4 regions of the Nocardia sp. NPDC004123 genome follow, and region 2 is predicted to be linked to each of the others. Evidence: riboswitches for the same ligand, from Rfam matches in the RefSeq annotation. Region 2 holds a riboswitch; each other region holds the start of a gene.
What was found. A riboswitch is a leader RNA that binds a small molecule or an ion and turns the genes downstream of it on or off. The one in region 2 is predicted to bind magnesium.
Positions count from the first base shown of each region.

Region 1: linked by a shared signal. The riboswitch ahead of ACWEQQ_RS19940 (hypothetical protein) and the one ahead of ACWEQQ_RS13480 (MgtC/SapB family protein) in region 2 are both predicted to bind magnesium.
Region 3: linked by a shared signal. The riboswitch ahead of ACWEQQ_RS10865 (NRAMP family divalent metal transporter) and the one ahead of ACWEQQ_RS13480 (MgtC/SapB family protein) in region 2 are both predicted to bind magnesium.
Region 4: linked by a shared signal. The riboswitch ahead of ACWEQQ_RS43735 (hypothetical protein) and the one ahead of ACWEQQ_RS13480 (MgtC/SapB family protein) in region 2 are both predicted to bind magnesium.

Region 1 covers NZ_JBSGGG010000013.1:47,819-52,664, reverse strand. Annotated here, with positions in the region: gene ACWEQQ_RS19960 (glycosyltransferase 87 family protein) at 1-458, shown strand, start outside; gene ACWEQQ_RS19955 (DNA polymerase domain-containing protein) at 564-1,526, shown strand; gene ACWEQQ_RS19950 (DUF3558 family protein) at 1,828-2,352, shown strand; gene ACWEQQ_RS19945 (DUF3558 family protein) at 2,352-2,864, shown strand; gene ACWEQQ_RS19940 (hypothetical protein) at 2,962-3,378, opposite strand; M-box (ykoK) riboswitch at 3,659-3,839, opposite strand; gene ACWEQQ_RS19935 (magnesium transporter MgtE N-terminal domain-containing protein) at 3,944-4,846, shown strand, end outside.
Region 2 covers NZ_JBSGGG010000008.1:117,268-122,113, forward strand. Annotated here, with positions in the region: gene ACWEQQ_RS13470 (SDR family NAD(P)-dependent oxidoreductase) at 1-587, shown strand, start outside; gene ACWEQQ_RS13475 (AAA-associated domain-containing protein) at 589-1,212, opposite strand; gene ACWEQQ_RS13480 (MgtC/SapB family protein) at 1,274-1,987, opposite strand; M-box (ykoK) riboswitch at 2,189-2,364, opposite strand; gene ACWEQQ_RS13485 (MFS transporter) at 2,437-3,657, opposite strand; gene ACWEQQ_RS13490 (ArsR/SmtB family transcription factor) at 3,745-4,086, shown strand; gene ACWEQQ_RS13495 (TetR/AcrR family transcriptional regulator) at 4,083-4,703, opposite strand; gene ACWEQQ_RS13500 (SRPBCC family protein) at 4,764-4,846, shown strand, end outside.
Region 3 covers NZ_JBSGGG010000006.1:204,897-209,742, reverse strand. Annotated here, with positions in the region: gene ACWEQQ_RS10870 (hypothetical protein) at 204-479, shown strand; gene ACWEQQ_RS10865 (NRAMP family divalent metal transporter) at 654-2,426, opposite strand; M-box (ykoK) riboswitch at 2,768-2,946, opposite strand; gene ACWEQQ_RS10860 (DUF6636 domain-containing protein) at 3,133-3,558, shown strand; partial or broken gene ACWEQQ_RS10855 (molybdopterin-dependent oxidoreductase) at 3,652-4,846, opposite strand, start outside.
Region 4 covers NZ_JBSGGG010000049.1:26,174-31,019, reverse strand. Annotated here, with positions in the region: gene ACWEQQ_RS43745 (AfsR/SARP family transcriptional regulator) at 1-383, shown strand, start outside; gene ACWEQQ_RS43740 (MFS transporter) at 469-1,707, shown strand; M-box (ykoK) riboswitch at 1,787-1,971, shown strand; gene ACWEQQ_RS43735 (hypothetical protein) at 2,328-3,113, shown strand; gene ACWEQQ_RS43730 (ABC transporter permease) at 3,150-4,846, shown strand, end outside.

The sequences.
Region 1 (4,846 bases), on a different contig from region 2:
TCCACAAGCCACTGCTCACGATTCTGTGGCTGGTGCTGAGCGCCGCACTGCTGGCGCTGGTGGTGCCCGCCATGCGCCGCGCGGTGGACTTCCCGCCGCTGGCCCTCGGGATCAACGCGGTCTTCACGCTGCTGGTGTCCCCGATCTCCTGGTCGCACCACTGGATCTGGATCGCCCCGGCCCTGCTGGCGATGCTCGGATACGCGACCCGGTTGCCCTGGCGCCGTGCCGCGGGCTGGTACCTGGTCACCGCGATCACGGCCGCGATCTTCGTGATCGGCCCGCAGAACTGGCTCCCGGACGGTGAACATCGCGAATCGCACTGGACGCCTTGGCAGCACCTGATCGGCAACACCTACGTCTGGTTCAGCGTGCTGCTGGTGGCGCTGTTCCTGCTCAGCACCCGGCGTGTGCAGCCGGTCGACCAGAACCATGCGGTTGGTGCGCTGGTCCGTTAGGCCCCTTCCTGTTTCATCATTTCCGGTATCAGCTCGCGGTACTGCGCCGCGGCTGCCACGGCCGGGATGGTTGACGGCGGTACGGGTGTGGCGCATGGTGGGCCGATGGGCGATGACGTGCGGGCCGGGCTGAAGTTCTCCAGTCTCGACAGTCCCTTGTTCGACGGGGCAGAGGCCACCAAGGGCGATTTGATCGACTACCTGGAGGCGATCGGCGAGCGGATGGTGCCGTCATTGCGGGAGCGGCCGCTGTCGGTGGTGCGGGTGCGGCCGGGGCAGGAGCCGTTCATGCAGAAGAACCTGCCCAAGTACACACCGGAGTGGGTGCGGCGGGTGACGCTGTGGGCGGGCAGCTCGAAACGGGAGGTGTCCTACGCGCTCTGCGATGACGTGCGGACGTTGCTGTGGTTCGGCAATCAGCGCGCGGTGGAGTACCACGTGACACTGCTGTACGCGGCGGGTCTCGCCGACTATTCCGGCAGCCCAACGCATCTCGTGCTGGATATCGACCCGGCGCCCGATCAGCCCTTCGCCCAGGTGGTCGGGGCCGCGCAGCTCATTCGGGAAGCGCTGGCGGCGGACGGGCTGGCGGGCGCGGTGAAAACCAGTGGCTCCAAGGGCGTGCACATCTTCGTCCCGGTGGTGCCGGGCGTCGATCTCGAGGATGCCGCGGCGGCGACCCGGGCGATCGCCGCGCGTGCCGAGCGGCTCGATCCGCAGCTCGCCACCACGGCGTTCATTCGAGAAGACCGGGGCGGCAAGGTCTTTCTCGATTCGACCCGCGCCGGCGGCGCGACGGTGGTGTCGGTCTACAGCCCGCGGATTCGCCCGGGCGCGACCGTCTCGTTCCCGGTCGTCTGGGCGGACCTGCCCGACATCGACCCGCACGATTTCACGATTCGCACGGCGGCCAAGATGCTCGGCGACCGCGATCCCTGGGCCGAGGCCATGCCCGAACCCCAATCTCTCCCAGCCGATCTCATCGCCGAGGGACACACCATCCCGGTGGCGCGGGTGCAGGCCATGCACGAGGGCAAGCGCCGCGCCCGCGCCCGCCGTGAGAACTGACTCAGGCCAGGCACGCCGACCGGCACCCACACCACGGTGGACACCACCGGCAGCACGAGCACCCGGCTCAGGCCGGCCAGGCCCATGAGGGTGGCGGGCCCGAATTCGGCCGGCCAGACGATCGTCGCGGGACGATCCGGAATGGTGAGTTCGAGAGTCATGGATGAATCCGCATCCATTCGAGAAAGGCACGCGGAAATAGGCGAGTGGCAGGTGCGTCGCCGAATATCGGAAAGTCACAAATCGTCCGCCGCGTCGCCGATCGCATGATTCGGGCGGTTCGCCTACGCTGGTCGGCGTGATGAGAGCGGCAGGCGCGGTGGCGGGGATCGCCCTGATCGGGGCGGCGATCGCGGGCTGCGGCGGCTCGTCGAATCAACGGGCGGCCCCGGCGACGACCACATCCAGGGCGGCGGTGATGCCGGCACCGAACACCATCGGACTGTGCGGCGGGGTGGCCGATGCCGATGTCGGCCAGGCGACCGGGCTCAATGGGCTGCAGCGAGTGGCGGTGAATCCGCTGGGATGTGCATGGCAGCGGCCCGCGGGCGGTGACTACGCGGTGGTATTCCACTGGTTCCGGGGCAGTCCGCTCGCGGACCGGCGGACTCAGATCACCGACGCGCGCCCGTCCGACGTTCAGGTGGGCGGGCAATCCGGCATCGAATGGCAGGGGCCGCAGTCGTGCGAGGTGGCACTTCCGTTCGGGGACAGCGATTTCATCGATTGGTCGGAGCGGGCCGCGATTACCGAGACCGCCAAGGAGCCCTGCAAGGGACTGGAACAGCTGGCGGCGTCCACTCTGACGAAGGCCGGGCAGGGGTAATGCGTCGGGTTCGAACGCCAATCGCCTTGGCGGCCTTACTGATCGCCGCACTCTCGGGGTGCTCGCAGGGTCCGAAGGAATCGCCCGTGCGCGCCGCCGACGCCCCGAACCTGCTGGCCGGCTGCGGCCCGCTGGAGGATCAGAAGATCGCGAGCAACCTGCACGTCTCGGGCATCAGACAGCAGAGCGCCCCCACCATCTGCAACTGGACCGCCACCAGTCCGAACGGCGGTGCGGTCGACATCACCTACGCCTGGCTGGAGAACGACACCCTGAGCCGTGAGGTCCAGATCGCTGATCAATTCGGTTATCAGGTCGAGCGTTTGGTGATCAAGCACTTCGGCGGCATGTACTGGCGTGACCCGAAGGATCCGAGCACCTGCGCCGTGACCGCCTCCGACACCGGCACCGTCACCTGGTGGGTCCAGAACCGCGACCACGCGGCGCAACCGGACCCGTGCGCGGGGGCCATGACTCTCATGCAGGCCACCCTCTCGGTAGACGGTGTGTGACCGTTCCCAACCTGCTGCCGGACAAGAAGACAGCGGCGGTGAGGGTCGAGACCCTCATCGCCGCAACGGGTTTCACCGAAACAATCGCACTCGCCCGCTAGACGGCAGGCGCCGCGCCGGCGGGAGCCGGGGTGGAGTCGGGCGCGGACAGGCGCTGGGCCAGGCCGATGCCGACCGCGATGGCGGCGGGTACGCCGGTCAGCACCAGACCGGCCGCCGCACCCAGCGGAATGCCGATGGCGGCGCCCGTGAGGCCGCCCGCGATGCCGGTCGGCACCGACATGACCGTGACGCCGGCGATGGCGCCGCCCGCGGCGCCGATGGCGCAACCGGCCGCGCCGCCGATGAGGGTGCCGATCAGGGTGCCCATCGAGGTGGCCAGACCGAACTGGTTGACCGCCGCGGCGAACGCGGCATCCTGGTCGGCCTGGCTCGCGACGGTCTTCGGCACCGGCGCGGACAGGGCAGGGGCGGGGACGGTGGCGGCCAGGGTGTACGCGGTGATTTTCCTCATTGGCGAACCTCCGAAATTCTGGGTGGATGATTTCGAATGAGGGTGGAAAGGCCAGCACGTATTACACGGCCGCGTCATGGGGATACGCATCGTGCGTGGTGTGGTGAAAGGTCAGAGTCGTGTGGCGTGTTTCCACCCGCAAACGGGTGAGTGGAACGGATCACTCGGATACGGACTATCGCCGGGGGTCATGGGTCGTCCTCACCTCCTTGCGGCCGGAGCGCACGAGGGCGCTGACCAGGGTGCACCCGAGGAGTCGCCACGGCAGCAGGCCGGAGGGCGAGCACCCCTCTCGTCAGAGCTTCGGCACTGTACGACGTATCCCCAATGACAATGACGTTGGGAAGCCACTTCGGGTGACCCCTTAATCCGGGGAAACCTGTCCTAACCCTGGGCGTCTCTCGACGTCGTCGGATCAGTGGCCTGTGTTCGTACAGGAGCCTCGCCTAGCGAGGTGCTGATTGACGCCGCAAAGTCTGGCAGTAGAGGATTGATTCGTCAAATTCGGACATGCAATGTTCGCCCGTGGCCGCCGGAATTCCGGGTCGCCGAGTCAGGAGCGCATATGACCGAACCCACAGTATCGTCGAAGCCGGAATCGGTTGCGACGGTGCATCTGTCGCAGTTGCTGAAGGCGCCGGTGATCGCCGCGTCGGGGGAGACCATCGGCCGCGTGGACGACCTCATCGTGCGCCTGCCGGGTGGCGAAGCCTATCCGCCGGTGATCGGCGTGGTCGTCGGGATGGGCGGGCGCGATGTGTTCGTCTCCGCCGAACGTATCCGGCTGTTCGGAGCCGATCGCATCGTTCTCTCGGTCAACAAGGTCGACCTGCGGTCCTTCGAGCGGCGTGCGGGTGAGGTGCTGCTGCGCGCGGACATCCTGGGTCACCGGCTGATCGATGTGGAGGCGGTGGAGCTGGTGCGCGCCTACGATGTCGAACTCGATCGGGTCGGCGTGCCCGACGACTCCGGTTCGGGCTGGGTGCTGGCGCGACTGGACACCCGCCGCCCGGCTCGCCTGTTCGGGCTGATCAAGTCCGGCGGCGGTCACGCCTCCCGGGATTGGAAGGCGTTCGAGCCGCTGATCGGCCATGAGCAGTCGCTGACCCAGCGGCTCAGCAGCCGGTTGCGCGGGCTCAAGCCCGCTGAGATCGCCGACCTGCTGGAGGACGCGGACAAGCACGAGCAGGACGAGATCCTGGATCAAGTGCACGACGACCCTGAACTGGAGGCGGATGTCTTCGAGGAGCTCGACTCCGACAAGTCCAGCCGCCTGCTCAACGACATGTCCGATGCGGAAGTCGCGGCGCTGCTCGGGCGCATGCGCGCCGACGACGCGGCCGACTCCGTCATCGAACTCAAGCAATCGCGCCGCCGGCGGGTGCTCGACCTGATGCCGCCCGGGCAGCGCGTCAAGGTCGTCACGCTGATGGGGTTCAATCCCGACAGCGCCGGCGGGCTGATGAAC
Region 2 (4,846 bases):
GGGCGGCCGGAGACGCCACCGAGCCCGAGGATCTCGCGGCGCTGGCGCGGGTGGTGTCCGAGCGGTTCGGGCGGCTGGATGTGGCGTTCGTGAATGCGGGAATCGGTGCGTTCCAACCTGTTTCGGCGGTCACCGGCGACGAGTTCGATCGGGTGGTGGGGATCAACTTCAAGGCCGCGTTCTTCACCGTGCAGCACATGCTGCCGCTGCTGGTCGACGGGGGTGCGATCGTCCTCAACGCCTCCTTCGCCCCGTATCGGGGCGCGCCCGGCGCCGCACTGTATTCGGCGACGAAGGCGGCGGTGCAGAATCTGACGCGGACGCTGGCGGCGGAGTTGGCGCCGCGCGGAATCCGGGTGAACTCGGTCAGCCCCGGCTACATCGACACCCCCGCCTACCGGGCCGAGGCCTCCGCCGACGCGCAGGCCACCGCGGGGTCACGGGTGGCGCTGGGGCGGGTCGGCGACAGCGACGAGGTGGCCGCCGCCGTCGCGTTCCTGGCCTCCGCAGACGCCTCCTACATCACCGGTCAGGACCTGCTCGTCGACGGCGGCCTCACCACGGTGATCCCGTCGGCGATGGTGTGACTCAGGACGCGCGCAGATCGGCGGCGGGATCGGCGGTGATGCGGCCGGAATCGGTGTCGTAGTCGTACAACTCGGCGTAGCGGCCCCAGTCGATGGCCAGCTCCAGCTGGCGGCGGGCGTCGTCGTCGGAGCAGCCGCGCCGCAGCAGATCGAGAATGAAATCCGCGCCCACCGTCTGATCGCTGCTGCCCACCAGCGCCGAGCAGATGGTGCGCACCAGCGGGGCACGCCGGCGGGCCTGCGCGGCGAAAATCGCCTTGCTGGACCGGATGTCGGCATTGGTGAAATTCGCCCCGACATTGGTCAGCATCACGTCACCGGACTCCACCAGCAGCAGACCCAGCAGCGCCGCCGCGTCGACCAGCGGCATCAGGTCGTCGACCTCGAAATTCAGCTCGTCGGCCACCACCGGCAGGTCGGCGCGGCCGTCGTTGCCGTACACCAGCTCCAGCAGACCCGCGATCCCGCCGACCGAGGCATCGGGCAGCGGCACCGCGAACGGCGTCAACGTATCCGCCGGGGCCGCAGCGACTTCGGTGTCACGGCCGGTGAGCAGACCGTAGATCTGATCGACCAGCGTCTCGAACCCCGGCGTGCGGCGGCTGCGCGGGCGCGGCTGCTCCACCGTGATCTCGGCGATTGCGCCGAAGCCACCCCGCGCGACGGATACGACCGCAGCGCGGCGTTCACTCCTCGGCCTCCGCCCGCAGCGGCACCGTGCGCCACCCGACGCTGGTCACCGACGGCTCCAGGCTCAACCGGCTCACCGCGGCCTCCATCTGCCGGTCGTCGCGGCGGTCCCCGGTCAACTCCGCCCGCACCTGCACCCGGCCCGGGGAGGTGTCGTGGCTCGAGATCGACACCAGCCGGAAATCGGTGCGCGTCAGCGACTGCACCAGCAGCGCCCGCACATGCGCCTCGTGCGCGTCGTCGGTGTCGGCGTGGAAGGCGTACAACGCCTCCTGGGCCTCGGCCTCGTCGACACCGGGGCGATCCACCGTGCGCGCCACCGTGCGCAGCGCGGTATTGACCACCACCACCGCCACCGTGCCCGCCACCGCGGTCGAATACATGCCCGCACCCGCGAGCGCACCCACCGCCGCCGCACACCACAGCGTCGCGGCGGTGTTCAGGCCGCGGATATTGAACCCGTCGCGCAGGATCACGCCCGCGCCCAGGAAGCCGATACCCGAAACAATCTGTGCCGCAACACGAGTCGGATCCGCCGAGGCGCCGTTGAAGCCGTGCGCGGACAGCAGCACGAACAAGGTCGCCCCGGCGGCGACCAGCGAATTCGTGCGCAGTCCGGCCATCCGGGCCCGGAACTGACGCTCGAACCCGATCACCGCGCCCAACCCGACACCCGTGCCGAGCCGCAGCAGCATTTCCCACATGGTCATCTCGATCTCCCAGCGGATGACGGCGCACTCCGGACTCGGACGCTACCGGGGTACGGGTAGCGGCCGGGAGATTGCGGGAGTGACACCGAGTGAACGATTGGCTAACGGAACTCGATCCGGTCCATCGGGCACGACCACCACCTCCTCGACGCCACACGCACGCATGCCAGGGGAGTGGGACCGGCGCGACATCGCCGGTACGGGTACCACCCCTCGTAAGACCTTCAGCACTCCACGGCGTGAACCCGCCACGGGCGGCGGGAGCCGGTCGGGGCATCCCCTTAGCTCGGGGAAACCTGTCCTGATCCGGGGCGTCTCTCGACGTTCGGGATCGCCGGCCTGTATCCGTGAAGGAGCCTCAGCTAACGACGGCACCTTGCGACCAGAAGTAAACACCGGCCCGCCGCGATCGGCAACCCGACGTGAGCGCCGTCGCATTCGCGCACCCGCTAGCGTCGCGCCTCGACCGCGACCCGCGCCACCAGCCGCACCACACACAGCACCGCCACCACCGCCGAGAAGATCTGCACCGCAGCCAGCAAACCGGTCGCGCCCGCCAGCAGGCCGACGCCGATGACCGGGCCGCCGCTGCCGCAATAGGCCATCACGAAATAGGTCGACAGCACATCGGCGTGCCGATCGGCCGGCGCGGCCGCATTGATCGCGGTCAATCCCGACAGGAACACCAGGCCGTGACCGGCCCCGGCCAGCACTGTCGCGAACAACAGCAACGGCAGCGAGGAGACCGCCCCCGCGATCGCCAGCAGTACCAGGCCCACCGCCAGCAGCGGGAACCCCGTGAAGTCCAGAGCCCGTTCGGATTTGCCGTAACCCACCAGCTGCGCCACCGCCCACGCCGCGGGCAGCAGCGCGGCCGCCGCGCCGCCGACCACCAGATTCGCACTGCCCGACAGGGTCGCGGCATAGGTCGGGATCAGTGTGAGGAAGACGCCGACCACCGCGAAACCCAGGAACGCGCCCGTGCCCGCGGCCGCGAAGACCGCACCCATCCCGGCCGGGATACTCGGCCGCCGCGGCCGCCACCGGGTGATGGTCGCGGTCTCCGGCAGCGCCGCCACCGCCACCGCGGCCGGGATCAGCAGCGCCAGCTCCACCACGAACGGCGTCACGTAGGGGGCTGGAAGATATTGCGCCAGAACAGCTCCCAGTACCGGGCCCAGGCCCATGCCGCCGGCCGAAGCCACCGCCGACACCAGGGCCGCGCGGCGGCGGTCACCGTGCGGTTCCAGCTCGGTCAGCGCGGCGGTGAGCGCACCCGAGGCCGCCCCGACCGCCAGCCCCTGCAGGATGCGGGCCGCGAACAACCAGACCACCGCGCCGGCCAGCGCGAAACCCAGCGTGCCCAGCGCCGCCAGCGCCAGCGCGGGCAGCAGAATCCGGCGCCGCCCCAGTGCATCCGAGGCAGGGCCGGCGATCAGCAGCGCGGGAATCAGCACCCCCATGTAGACCGCGAACACCAGCGTCATCACCAGCGGTGAGAACCCGAACCGATGCGCGTAGCCGTGATACAGCGGTGTGGCCACATTCGTGCCGGTCAACAGGATCAGCAGCGTGTAGGCGGTGCCCCAGAACCGTGCACCGCTCCCCGGCGGTGAATCCTGCGGGGCGGCCGCGTCTTCGGGGGCTGCGGTGGATTGCTCGACGGTCATGACGTCCTCCCGGCACAGGCATGTTCGACAATTCCGAACATAACAGGATGTTCGGATTTTGTGAACATGTGGACTAGCCTGGACGCCATGGCAAGCCGAACCGCGACCGAACTGGTTCACCCCGCCCGCGACGAACTGCGGTTCACCACCGTGCTGGCCGCCCTCGCCGACCCCGTCCGGCTCACCATCGTCACCCGCCTGGCCGCCGCCGAGAACGGCGAACTGGCCTGCACCACCTTCGACCTGCCGATCAGCAAATCCACCCAGAGCGGGCACTTCAGAACCCTGCGCGAAGCCGGCGTCATCCGCCAGCGCGACGAGGGCACCCGCCGCCTCAACCGCCTGCGCACCGAGGACCTCGAGGCCCGCTTCCCCGGGCTGCTCGACCTGGTCCTCACCCACGGCCGTGGTGCGGCCCTGAGCGTCTAGCCCGAGTCTCGCGGCGACTCCGCGCTGCCCGGCGCCGGTGCGTGCCCGGTCGGACCCGGGGTGGTCAGCACCCGCCAGATCTCGTCGACGTAGGACTCCCAGGCCTCCTGGTCGGCCGGTAGCGTGCCGCGCATCGTCCGCCACAGCTGACCTGTGCCCAGATACGCCGAATACGCCAGTGCCGCACGATGTTTCGCCACCGGGTCGGCGAAACCGAGCCGGGTGAACAGTTCGGCCAGATACGCGATGCGCCGCACAGTGACCCGGGTGAGCACCGGCTCCACCAGCGGATCCGTCGCCCCGGCCAGCAGTACCGCGAGCTTCTCCTGCGGATGCGCCAGCGCCGCGCCCAATAGCGTCCGGAGCCCGACCGCCGGATCGGGTTCGGCCGACACCAGCGCGATCACCGCATCGGTCTCCTCGTGCTCCCAGCGCTGCAGGGCCGCCGCCAGCAACTCGTCCCGATTCGCGAAATGCCAGTAGGCGCTGCCCTTGGTCGCGCCCAGCCGCGCGGCCAGGGGTTCGATGGCGACCGCGCCCACGCCACCCTCGCCGAGCGCCGCCAGCGCGGCCGCGACCCAATCGTCACGGCTGAGCCGTCGCCTCTTCTCCGCCATAGCTCCGTACGGTACCGTATGGAATCGGAACATACGGTACCGTACGGAACGGGTGAGTCGATGATCTGGAACATTCACCAGCGAGAACTGCCGGTGTCGGCGCAGCGGGCCGGTGCCCTGCTCGATGCGGTGGCCGAGCCGGG
Region 3 (4,846 bases), on a different contig from region 2:
ATTCCGGGGGGTTTTGTCCGAAGTGTTGACAGAGTGACGCCCATCACCATAGTGTTCCGGCGCAGGCCCACCGAATTTCCGAAGGGCCGTCGCTGCCTGCACATTTCTCTCGCCATTACAATGTCTTCGCTGAATTCGCAGCCCGAAGACACAAGTGCGCCAACGCCTCCCCGTGGGCGTTATCAAAGGGTTATGGTCACGGCATGGTGCGAACCGCCGCCGCTACCGCAGACCCGGATGAGCCACACATTCCGGCCACTGCTTCGCGGCCAAAGCTAGAGGTTGTTCCCGAATCGCCTGACCCCGAAGCGTCACAGCCCCACTCCTTCGGCGCACACGTCCTGAGCCCGGCCGATATCGCGCGACTCCCGTCCTCGGCCCGGCACCGCATCGCAGCCTTCATCCACCTGCAGGTGGCAACCCTGGAGGAGTGGCCAGAGCCGGTTCTGCCCCCCATTCCCGATCTCGACGATCTCTGACGGTCGTGCACCCCGGGTATTCCCCGAACCGGATTCGTCCAAACCTGTGTGGTGCCTTCCGATTTCATCCCGCACACTGCTGAGCCTCATCGAAAACGTGAGCTTCATCGAAAACGGCCGCAGCCCAAGCGCATCGGTGACGATGTCCAGGAACTGCGGCCGCGCCGTGGTTGATCAGCCGCCGATGGACTGGAAGATCTTGACGCCCACCAGGATCACCGCGAGCAGCAGGTAGCCGCGCAGGGCGACCATGCCCACCGTGCGCGCCGTGGAGAACGCCGGTCGCGCCAGGGTGTCGAGCGCAGGGGTGCGCCAGGTGTCGCGGTCCGCCTCCAGAATGGCCTTGCGTTCGGCCTTGGTGAGGCGAGTGGAGTCCAGCTCCTCCACCTGATCCGGATCCAGTCCGCCGAGCTCGGCCGCGGTCCGCTCGGCCCGGCGACGCCGGCCGCGCTGCCAGGCGATGAGCATGCCCGCCCCGCCCAGGACGCCGACCAGCGCGCCCGCGCCGAAGCCGATTTCGAGGGTCGTGGTGGTCAGGTCCGGGAAGAAGGTGGCCGCGGTCAGCGCGAGCGACAGCAGCACCAGCGACCAGACGATGACCCCGGCGACAATGTTCTGCCTGACCGTGTTCACCCACGGGCCGAGCACGGCCTTGTCATTGCAGAGCAGGACCAGGAACACCGTCGCCGAGGGCAGCAGCACCCCGGCCAGCGCCTGCACCCCCTGGGTCAGCAGGCCCAGCACGTGATCGGGGCTGAACGACACCGCGGCGGCGACGCCGAGCAGCGCCGCGTATCCGAGATAGAAGGCCGGCGCCTCGGAGACCTTCCAGTGCAGCGAGTGCCGCCGGCCCAGGGTGTCGCCGAGGGCGTAGGTGGTGGCCAGGCCGACGGCATTGGCGCCGATGAGCGAGGCGTCCAGCAGCAGGATGGCGAAGAGCGCGCCGGCGGTGGTGCCCACGTGGTCGTGCAGCGCGTGGGCGACGGCCCCGGCATCGGTGAAGCTGCCGGCCGCGGCCGTGCCCGCGAGGCCGAAGGTGGTCGCCGCCATGATGGCGACCGCGCCGACCATGACCACGACGATGCCGACCCACAGGTCGATGCGCTCGTAGCGGATCCAGCGGGGAGTGATGCGCTTGTCGACGATATTGGACTGCTGGAAGAACAGCTGCCACGGCGCGACCGTGGTGCCCACGATGGACACGATGAGCAGTAGCAGCGTCGAGTTCAGCCCGCCCGGGAAGGACGGCAGGAATCCGTGCGCGACCTGGGATGCCTTGGGGTGCACCAGGAATGCCAGCGGGAACATGACGATGTTCAGCGCGATCAGCCCGAACAGGAACCGCTCCCAGCGCCGGAACGAACCGCCGGCCACCATGGCGAACAGCGCGACCGCGGCCAGCGGCACGGCGACGCCCTTGGGCAGCCCGAAGTAGTTGAGCGCCATGGAGACACCGATGAACTCGGTGACGATGGTGAGCGCGTTCACGATGAACAGGTCGCCGACGCTGAACGCGCCCCAGAACTTGCCGAAGCGGTCGAAGATCAAGCGCGCGTGGCCGACTCCGGCGACCGCGCCGAGACGGACCACCATCTCCTGGTTCACGTAGAGCACCGGGATCAGCAGCACCAGGGTCCAGACCAGCGCCATGCCGTAGTTCTGTCCGGCCTGCGCGTAGGTGGCCACGCCACCGGCATCGTTGTCGCCGACCATGACGATCAGGCCGGGCCCGATGATGGCCAGCAGCATGCGGAAACGCTGGCGGCGGGAACGGCCTTCGAGGGTGTCGTGCCGGCCGATGGAGCCGAGCGCGCCGACGATATCGCCGACATGCGCGCTGTCCATGACGGCGCCGGTGGGGTGGACGTCGGCGGCGGGCCGGCCGGCTGCGGCGGGCACGGCGACGGTGGAGGTGCGGCGGCTGGAGCCGTTCGCGAAGAAGGCCATGGCCTGTCCCTCGCTTTCGATCATCAGGTGTGCGGGCGTGCGGAATACGCCCGGCCGCCGAGCGAGTTCGGGCACGGATCGACCGGCCCGGGGCACGCGCGGGCTACCGACCGGCGGTGGAACGCCGGGCACGCCTGTGCGGGAAACGGGTCAGCCGGTGACCGGAATGCGGCAAGCCGGGGACGTCTGAAGAGTGAAATCCGTACTCGGATACGGACTATCGCCGGAACTCATTGTTCGTCCCTCACCTCCTTGCCGCCGGGACGTACGTGGACGTCACTACATCGGGTGTCGCATCGCGCACAGCAGGAGGGATCTGGGCTTCGCGCGAGGGCGCGGACCCTGCACCCCTCTCGTCAGAGCTTCGGCACTGCACGACGTATCCGGGGGCTCGCGACCCGGGAAGCCACTTCGGATCACCCCTTAATCCGGGGTGATCTGTCCTAACCCTGGGCGTCTCTCGACGTCGTCGGATCAGTGGCCTGTGTTCGTACAGGAGCCTCGCCTAGCGAGGTGCTGACTGGGCAATGGTGAGCCCGGTCGTTCCGCTTGTCAAATCCGGGCCGGTCGGTTCCTCATAATCCCTTGTGCCCCACCCGATCCGGCCAGGGCAACTCCGTGGCAAACCTTCCTGGCCACCCGGTCCGTTATCGCATCCGGCGGTGGCGACGATCAACCGGTAAACCTGCCGAACCGGGGAGTCGACATGCAATTTCCGATCCGTGTCCTGACCGCGGCCGCCGCCCTGATCGCCGTGTCCACGCTGGGCCCGGCGATCGCCCAGGCGGCACCGCCCGACTTCGTGCAGTTCCGCACGCCGTCGGGAAACATCGGCTGCCTCGTCTCCGCGACCACCGCGGCCTGCGAGATCTCCCAGCACGACTACGCCACCCCGCCCCGGCCGGAGAACTGCCACCTCCAGTACGGCGACCGCTTGGTCCTGGAGAGCACCGGCGTCGTCGACTTCCACTGCCACGGCGACCGTCTGGTCGAATCCACCGCGGCGGTCCTCGACTACGGCACGAACGTCACCGTCGGCGGCCTCACCTGCCTGAGCACCACCGACTACGTCGAATGCGCCGGGGCGGGCCACGGCTTCCGCCTCTCCCGCCAGGCCTACACCATCGACTGACGGGCCCTACGGCTTTCGATAGTCGGTGAGCAGGGCCAATTCGGCGCGGCTGGGCGTGGCCGCGCGGACCGGGAGGCGGGTCCGCCGATGGTGCAGGGCCTGCCAGATGCGGTCCCGGGTGAGCGGCAGGTCCGTGAAGCGGATGCCGGTGGCGTCGCGGAGGGCATTGGCCAGGGCGGGGGCCACCGGGCTGAAGGGGCTCTCGCTCATGGACTTCGCGCCCAGCGGGCCGATCTCGTCCGAGGTACGCATGAAGGTGACCTCGGTGCGGGGCACATCGGCGAAGGCGGGCAGACGGTAGCGGCGGAAGGCCACGGTGGCGACCGCGCCGTGCTCGTCGAGGCGGACATTCTCGAACAGGGTCGCGCCGAGCGCCTGGGCGACACCGCCTTCCACCTGGCCGCGGCACTGCATCGGGTTGATCACCCGGCCGGCGTCGGCGGCGTGCACGCTGCGCAGGATGCGCAGTTCGCCGGTATCGGGGTCGACCGCCACCTGGAACAGCTGCGCATTGAAGGCGACCGAGCGGGGCGTGCCGCCCCAATGACCGTCTGCGGCAAGGGATTCCCCGGACTCGGCCGACAACGTGTGCAGCGCCTGCAGGGAGATGTCGCGATTGCCGCAGCGCACCGAGTCCGCGCCGAGCTCGCAGTCCTCGGCGGCAACGCCGAGATGTGTTGCGGCGGTGGCACACAACGCGGCGGCGAGCTTGCGCGCCGCGTCCAGCACCGCCTTGCCCGCCACCACGGTGCCGGTGGACCCGAACGCGCCCGTGTCGTGGCGGACCACATCGGTATCGGACTGGCGGATGGCGATGCGGTCGGGGACGGTGGCCAACTCCTGCGCCGCGATCTGCCGGTGCACGGTCGTGGTGCCGTTGCCGAATTCCGCGGTGCCCACCGCCAGGTCGTAGCAACCATTGGGCAGCAATGTGATCCGGGCGTCGGCGTAGTGGCCGCCGGGTGGTCCGGTAGCGATCATGGACAGGGCGGTGCCGCTGCCGGTCAGCCAGCCCGGCGGGGCCGGTGGGAACGGTTCGGTCAGGGCCCGGCGGATGATGCCGAAGCACTGGTCCAGGCCGTAGCTGGCGATGTGCAGATCCTCCTCGTGGCCGCCGGGGGTCACCATGGGCTCGCCGGGGCCGATCATATTGCGCTCGCGGAACACCAGCGGGTCGAGGTGGACCCGGCGGGCCAGCTCGTCCATCACCGACTCCATGGCGAACACCACCTGCCCGAGCCCGTAGCCCCGGAAGGCCCCGGCCGGAACGGTATTGGTGTAGACCGAA
Region 4 (4,846 bases), on a different contig from region 2:
TCCTGGGGCGCACACACTACGCGATCGCACTGGTCAGAACGGGCCGAATCGGCACCGCGACAAGGCAACTGGAGATAGCCCGCGACCTCGCCGCCACCGCCGCACCACGACTGCTCCCCGTCGTCGCCGTCGGCTGTGCGCTGGCCGCCCTCGCCATCGGCGCACCCGAACCGGCCGCGCGCCTGCTGGGAGCCATCGACCGAGTGGACGGTCGCCTCACGAACGGCAATCCCGGTCCCGACGTACGGCAGGCGTGCACCCTCGCCCGGAAAGCGCTGGGGCAGCACCGATTCCTCTCCGTCCTCAGCGAAGGGCGGCGCACCCCCTGCGACCAGGTCGACGTCCTCTTCGAGCAGGCGCTGTACCAGCGCGCTGTCAGCTGACGCCAGCGTCGCATCAGCGCTGCCCGGAAGTGTTTGCGAACATGGCGAACACCACCTCCTCCTCCGACACGAGCGGGTGGAAGTAATGGCAGCCCCCATCGCTTCCACCCACGAATCCACCGGCGCCGGAACCCCGATCCGCAATTGGCTCGCCGTCGCGGCGGTATCCACCGCCACCTTCGCGATGGTCACCGTAGAGGCCATGCCGGTCGGCCTGCTCACCCCCATCGGTCACACCTTCGACGTCTCTCCCGGCGCGGTCGCATTGACGATCACGCTGCCCGGACTCATGGCCGCGGCGGCCGCGACCACCCTGCCCGTCACGATCGGAAGATCGGACCGGCGTACGGTCCTGCTCGGGCTGATCGGGCTGATGCTGGCCGCGACAGCGGTCTCGGCGCTGGCACCGGACTTCGCGATCCTGCTCGCCGCACGTGCCGTCGCCGGCATCGCCATCGGCGGCTTCTGGGCCCTGGCCGCCTCGTGCGCGGTCAGACTGGTTCCCGCGCACCATATTCCACGAGCGATATCGCTCGCGTTCGGCGGTGCGACAGCGGCCAACGTGCTGGGCGTGCCGGCCGCGACGCTGATCGGCAATCTGAGCGGCTGGCGCGTCGCCTTCGCCGCACTGGCCGGATTCGGCGCGGTGGTCGCCCTCGCACTGCGGCTGCTGCTGCCGCCCCTGCCCGCCACCGAGGTGGTCCGCCCCCGCGCCCTGGCGCGGCAGTTGCGCACACCGGCCGTCCGCGCCGGCGTCATCGCCACCTTCCTTCTGGTGGGCGGGCATTGGGCGGCATTCACTTTCGTCCGGCCCATGCTGCAGGACATCTCCGGTCTGGGCGCCGGGGCAATCGGGCCCGCACAGCTGGCCTTCGGCTTGGCGGGCGTGGCCGGAACCTTCGCGGGCGGCGCCGCCGCCGGCCGCGACCCGCGGCGCGCCCTGGTCGCCGCCGCCGCCCTGCTGGCAGTGACACTCGCACTCTTCCCGCTCATCGCGACCACACCGGTCAGCGGCATCGTGGCACTGCTGGTGTGGGGCACGGCATTCGGCGCGATTCCGGTCGGCGTGCAGACCTGGATCCTGCAGGCCGCCCCCGACCATCCCGAGGCGGCGACCGCCCTCAATACCGCCATGTACAACCTGGCCGTCGCCCTCGGTGCGCTCACCGGCGGCGTGATCGTCAGCTGCACATCGGTGACCGGCGTCCTCGTCACGGGCGCGTTGCTCGGCGTGACCGCCATCGCCGCGGTCATGATCGGCGGGCGGCAGCTGACGCGGCGTGCCGGTGCCCTATCAGCGGCGTCGGCCACAGTCGAAGAATGAGAATGGTGATCGTCGGAGCCGCCGGACCGCCGAATCCGGCGCCGTTTTGACTTTTAACGAGTCTTTAACTAGGTTCCCTGTTGCACCTCGATAGGCGAGGCTCCTGCACGAACACAGGCCACTGATCTGACGACGTCGAGAGACGCCCAAGGTTAGGACAGATTTCTCCGGATCAAGGGGTAATCCAAAGTGGCTTTCCGATTCGGAACACTCCGGTTCGGAACACGTCGTGCAGTGCCAAAACTCTGACGAGAGGGGTGTGCGTCCGCCCCGAGAGTTCCGGGCGACCTCCCCCCGTGCGTTGACGAATCGCGTTCTACCAGTGAGGAGGTCGGGTAGCACGATGGCACCCGATGATGACCCGGGATCTCCGGGTCGGCCCCTCCGCCTCGGTCCGGGCCGCTAGCCACCACACCAACACCGCGTCGATATCTCGACGCACGCAATTCTCCGATATCACGATGCCGCCCGCGCGGCACCGGACTATTCGCATGCACATTTTACGAATGAATTCGGAGATTCGCATATCTATCCGACCCGTCGGCACCACCGTGCCCGACGGTATTCGATGCTGCCCGGAATCCGATGCGGGCAGCAGTATCCCGAGGGGAAACATCCCGATGAGAATTCGCTTGTTCGCATTCGCCACCGCGGCGATGACCACCGCCGGACTGGTCGCCCCTGCCGCCGCTTCGGCCGCGGCACCCGGACCGGACGCCCGGCTCGCCGACGCTGTGACAGCTCAGGCCGTGTCCGGCGACGCCCGAATCGTGGACCGATCGGTGGTGCTGCGCACCGACCTCGGCACGCTCCGAACCACCACCGACCAGCTGCAGATCCTCGACCCGCAGGGCGTGGTGGTGGGGGCGATCCCGCTGACCATCACGAAGCAGGACACGACGTACCCGATCGACGCCCGCATCGACGGCGACAGCGCCACCCTCACCCCGCGCCCGGATCGGGCCCGACCGGTCAGCACCGAGGAACGACGCATCGCCGCGGAGCTGCACGCCGCCGCGGAGGCGCAAGCCGAAGGCCCTGCGGCACAGCCGATTGCCGATCCCGACAGCTTCGAGGATCGGATGAATACCGTCTTCCAGAATGTCAACAACGAGCTCACCGTGGCCCTGGCGGTGGGCACGCTGCTGGGTGCGGTCATCGGAGCGCCGCTGGGCTGCGTCCTGCTGGGCGCGGGCCAGGGTCTCGCGGTCGGCGCATTGACGTTGGGCACGTTGGCGATTCCCGGCGCCGTCACCGGCTGCCTGGAGGGCGCGGTGGTCGGGGCCGGAATGGGCGTCGTGGTTTTCAACCTGCTCGTCGGCGCACCGGCGGTGCTGGCCTCGGCCGTACACGCCTTCAACGTCATGACCGCACCGCCCGCGGCCGCCGCCGAATCGACCAACTGAGTTGCGACGACGCCGCTCGGAGCGAGGTGAACAGCAATGACTCTTGAATTGGCAATTCCCGACCGCCCCAAGATGACTCCCGAGGCGCCGCGGGCGCGCGGCCGGCTCCGGGCGGTGGACTACCTGATCATCGGCGCGGGCGTGCTGCTGATCCTGGTGGTGCTGCGGCTGTTTCGGGACATGTCGGTGCCCTGGACGCCGGATACCGGAACCGAGTCCGTATCAACCGATCCCGCGAACCTGCCCTATTACGCGGCCCGCACCACGCTGCGCATGTTCATCGGCCTGGTGGCGTCCATCCTCTTCACATTGATCGTCGGCCAGTGGGCGGCGCGCTCGCGGCGGGCCGAGAAGGTGTTCATCCCGGCGCTCGACGTGCTGCAGTCGGTGCCGGTGCTGGCCCTGGTCTCGATCACGGTCACCGCGTTCGTGGGCATGTTCCACGGCTCGTATCTGGGCGCGGAGGCGGCGTGTATCTTCGCTATCTTCACCGCGCAGGCCTGGAACATGACCTTCGCCTACTACCAGGCGTTGCGCAATATGCCCCGGGAGCTGGATGATGCGGCCCGCATGATGCGGCTCACCCGCTGGCAGCGGCTGTGGCAGCTGGAGGTGCCGACGGCCATGGTGCCGATGATCTGGAACGGCATGATGAGCTTCGGCGGCGCGTGGTTCATGCTCGCGGCCTCGGAGGTCATCACGGTATCCGGCCGGGACGAGGCGCTGCCCGGCATGGGTAGCTTCATCGCGGCGGCCACCTCCGAGGCCGAGGTCGGCAATCTCATTATGGGTGCGCTGGTCATGGTGCTCACCATCGTCTTGGTGAACGTGGTGTTCTGGCGGCCGCTCACGGCGTGGTCGGAGCGATTCCGGGTGGAGCACACCGAAAGTGCGCAGGCCCCACGGAGTCTGGTGCTCGACCTGCTGCGGCACAGCACGGTGCCGGGTCGGCTGGCTCGGGTGCTACGGCCGGTCGGTGAGCGGGTCGATCGCCTCATGCGGGTCTTCGGGCGCAGCACCCGTTCCGCCTACGACGAGCGTGCGGGCAGCCGCATCGGCGATGTGCTCTTCTTCGGACTGCTCTTCGCCGCGCTCGCCTGGGGCACCTGGGCACTCGCCTCCTACTTCGACAGAACCGTGGGCCTGGCCGAATTCGGGCCGACCTCGCTGCTGGGGCTGGCCAGCCTCGGCCGCGTGATAGTGCTGCTGGTGGTCTCCACCATCGTGTGGGTGCCGGTCGGCGTGTGGATCGGGATGAATCCGCGCATCTGCCGGTTCGCTCAACCGGTGGTGCAGGTGCTGGCCAGTTTCCCGGCCCAGTTCTTGTTCATCTTCGTCATCGCGGCGCTCACCTACACCGGCATCTCACTGAATATCGGCGGCATCGCGCTGATGGCGCTGGGTGCGCAGTGGTACGTGCTGTTCAATGTGATCGCGGCGGCCGGGCAGATCCCGACGGACCTGCGCGAGGCCATGGACGATCTCGGCGTGCACGGATGGCAGCGCTGGAAGTCGTTGATACTGCCCGCGATCTTCCCCGGCTACGTGGTCGGCGCGATCACCGCGTTCGGCGGCGCGTGGAACGCCACGCTGGTCGGCGAGGTCGTGGAGGCCGGGAACACCCATATGGAGGCCTACGGCCTGGGCGCGTACATCACCAATGCCACCACCGACGACGTCTTCGCCAAGGTGCTGCTCGGCACCGTGGTGATGAGCGTGGTCACGGTGACCAT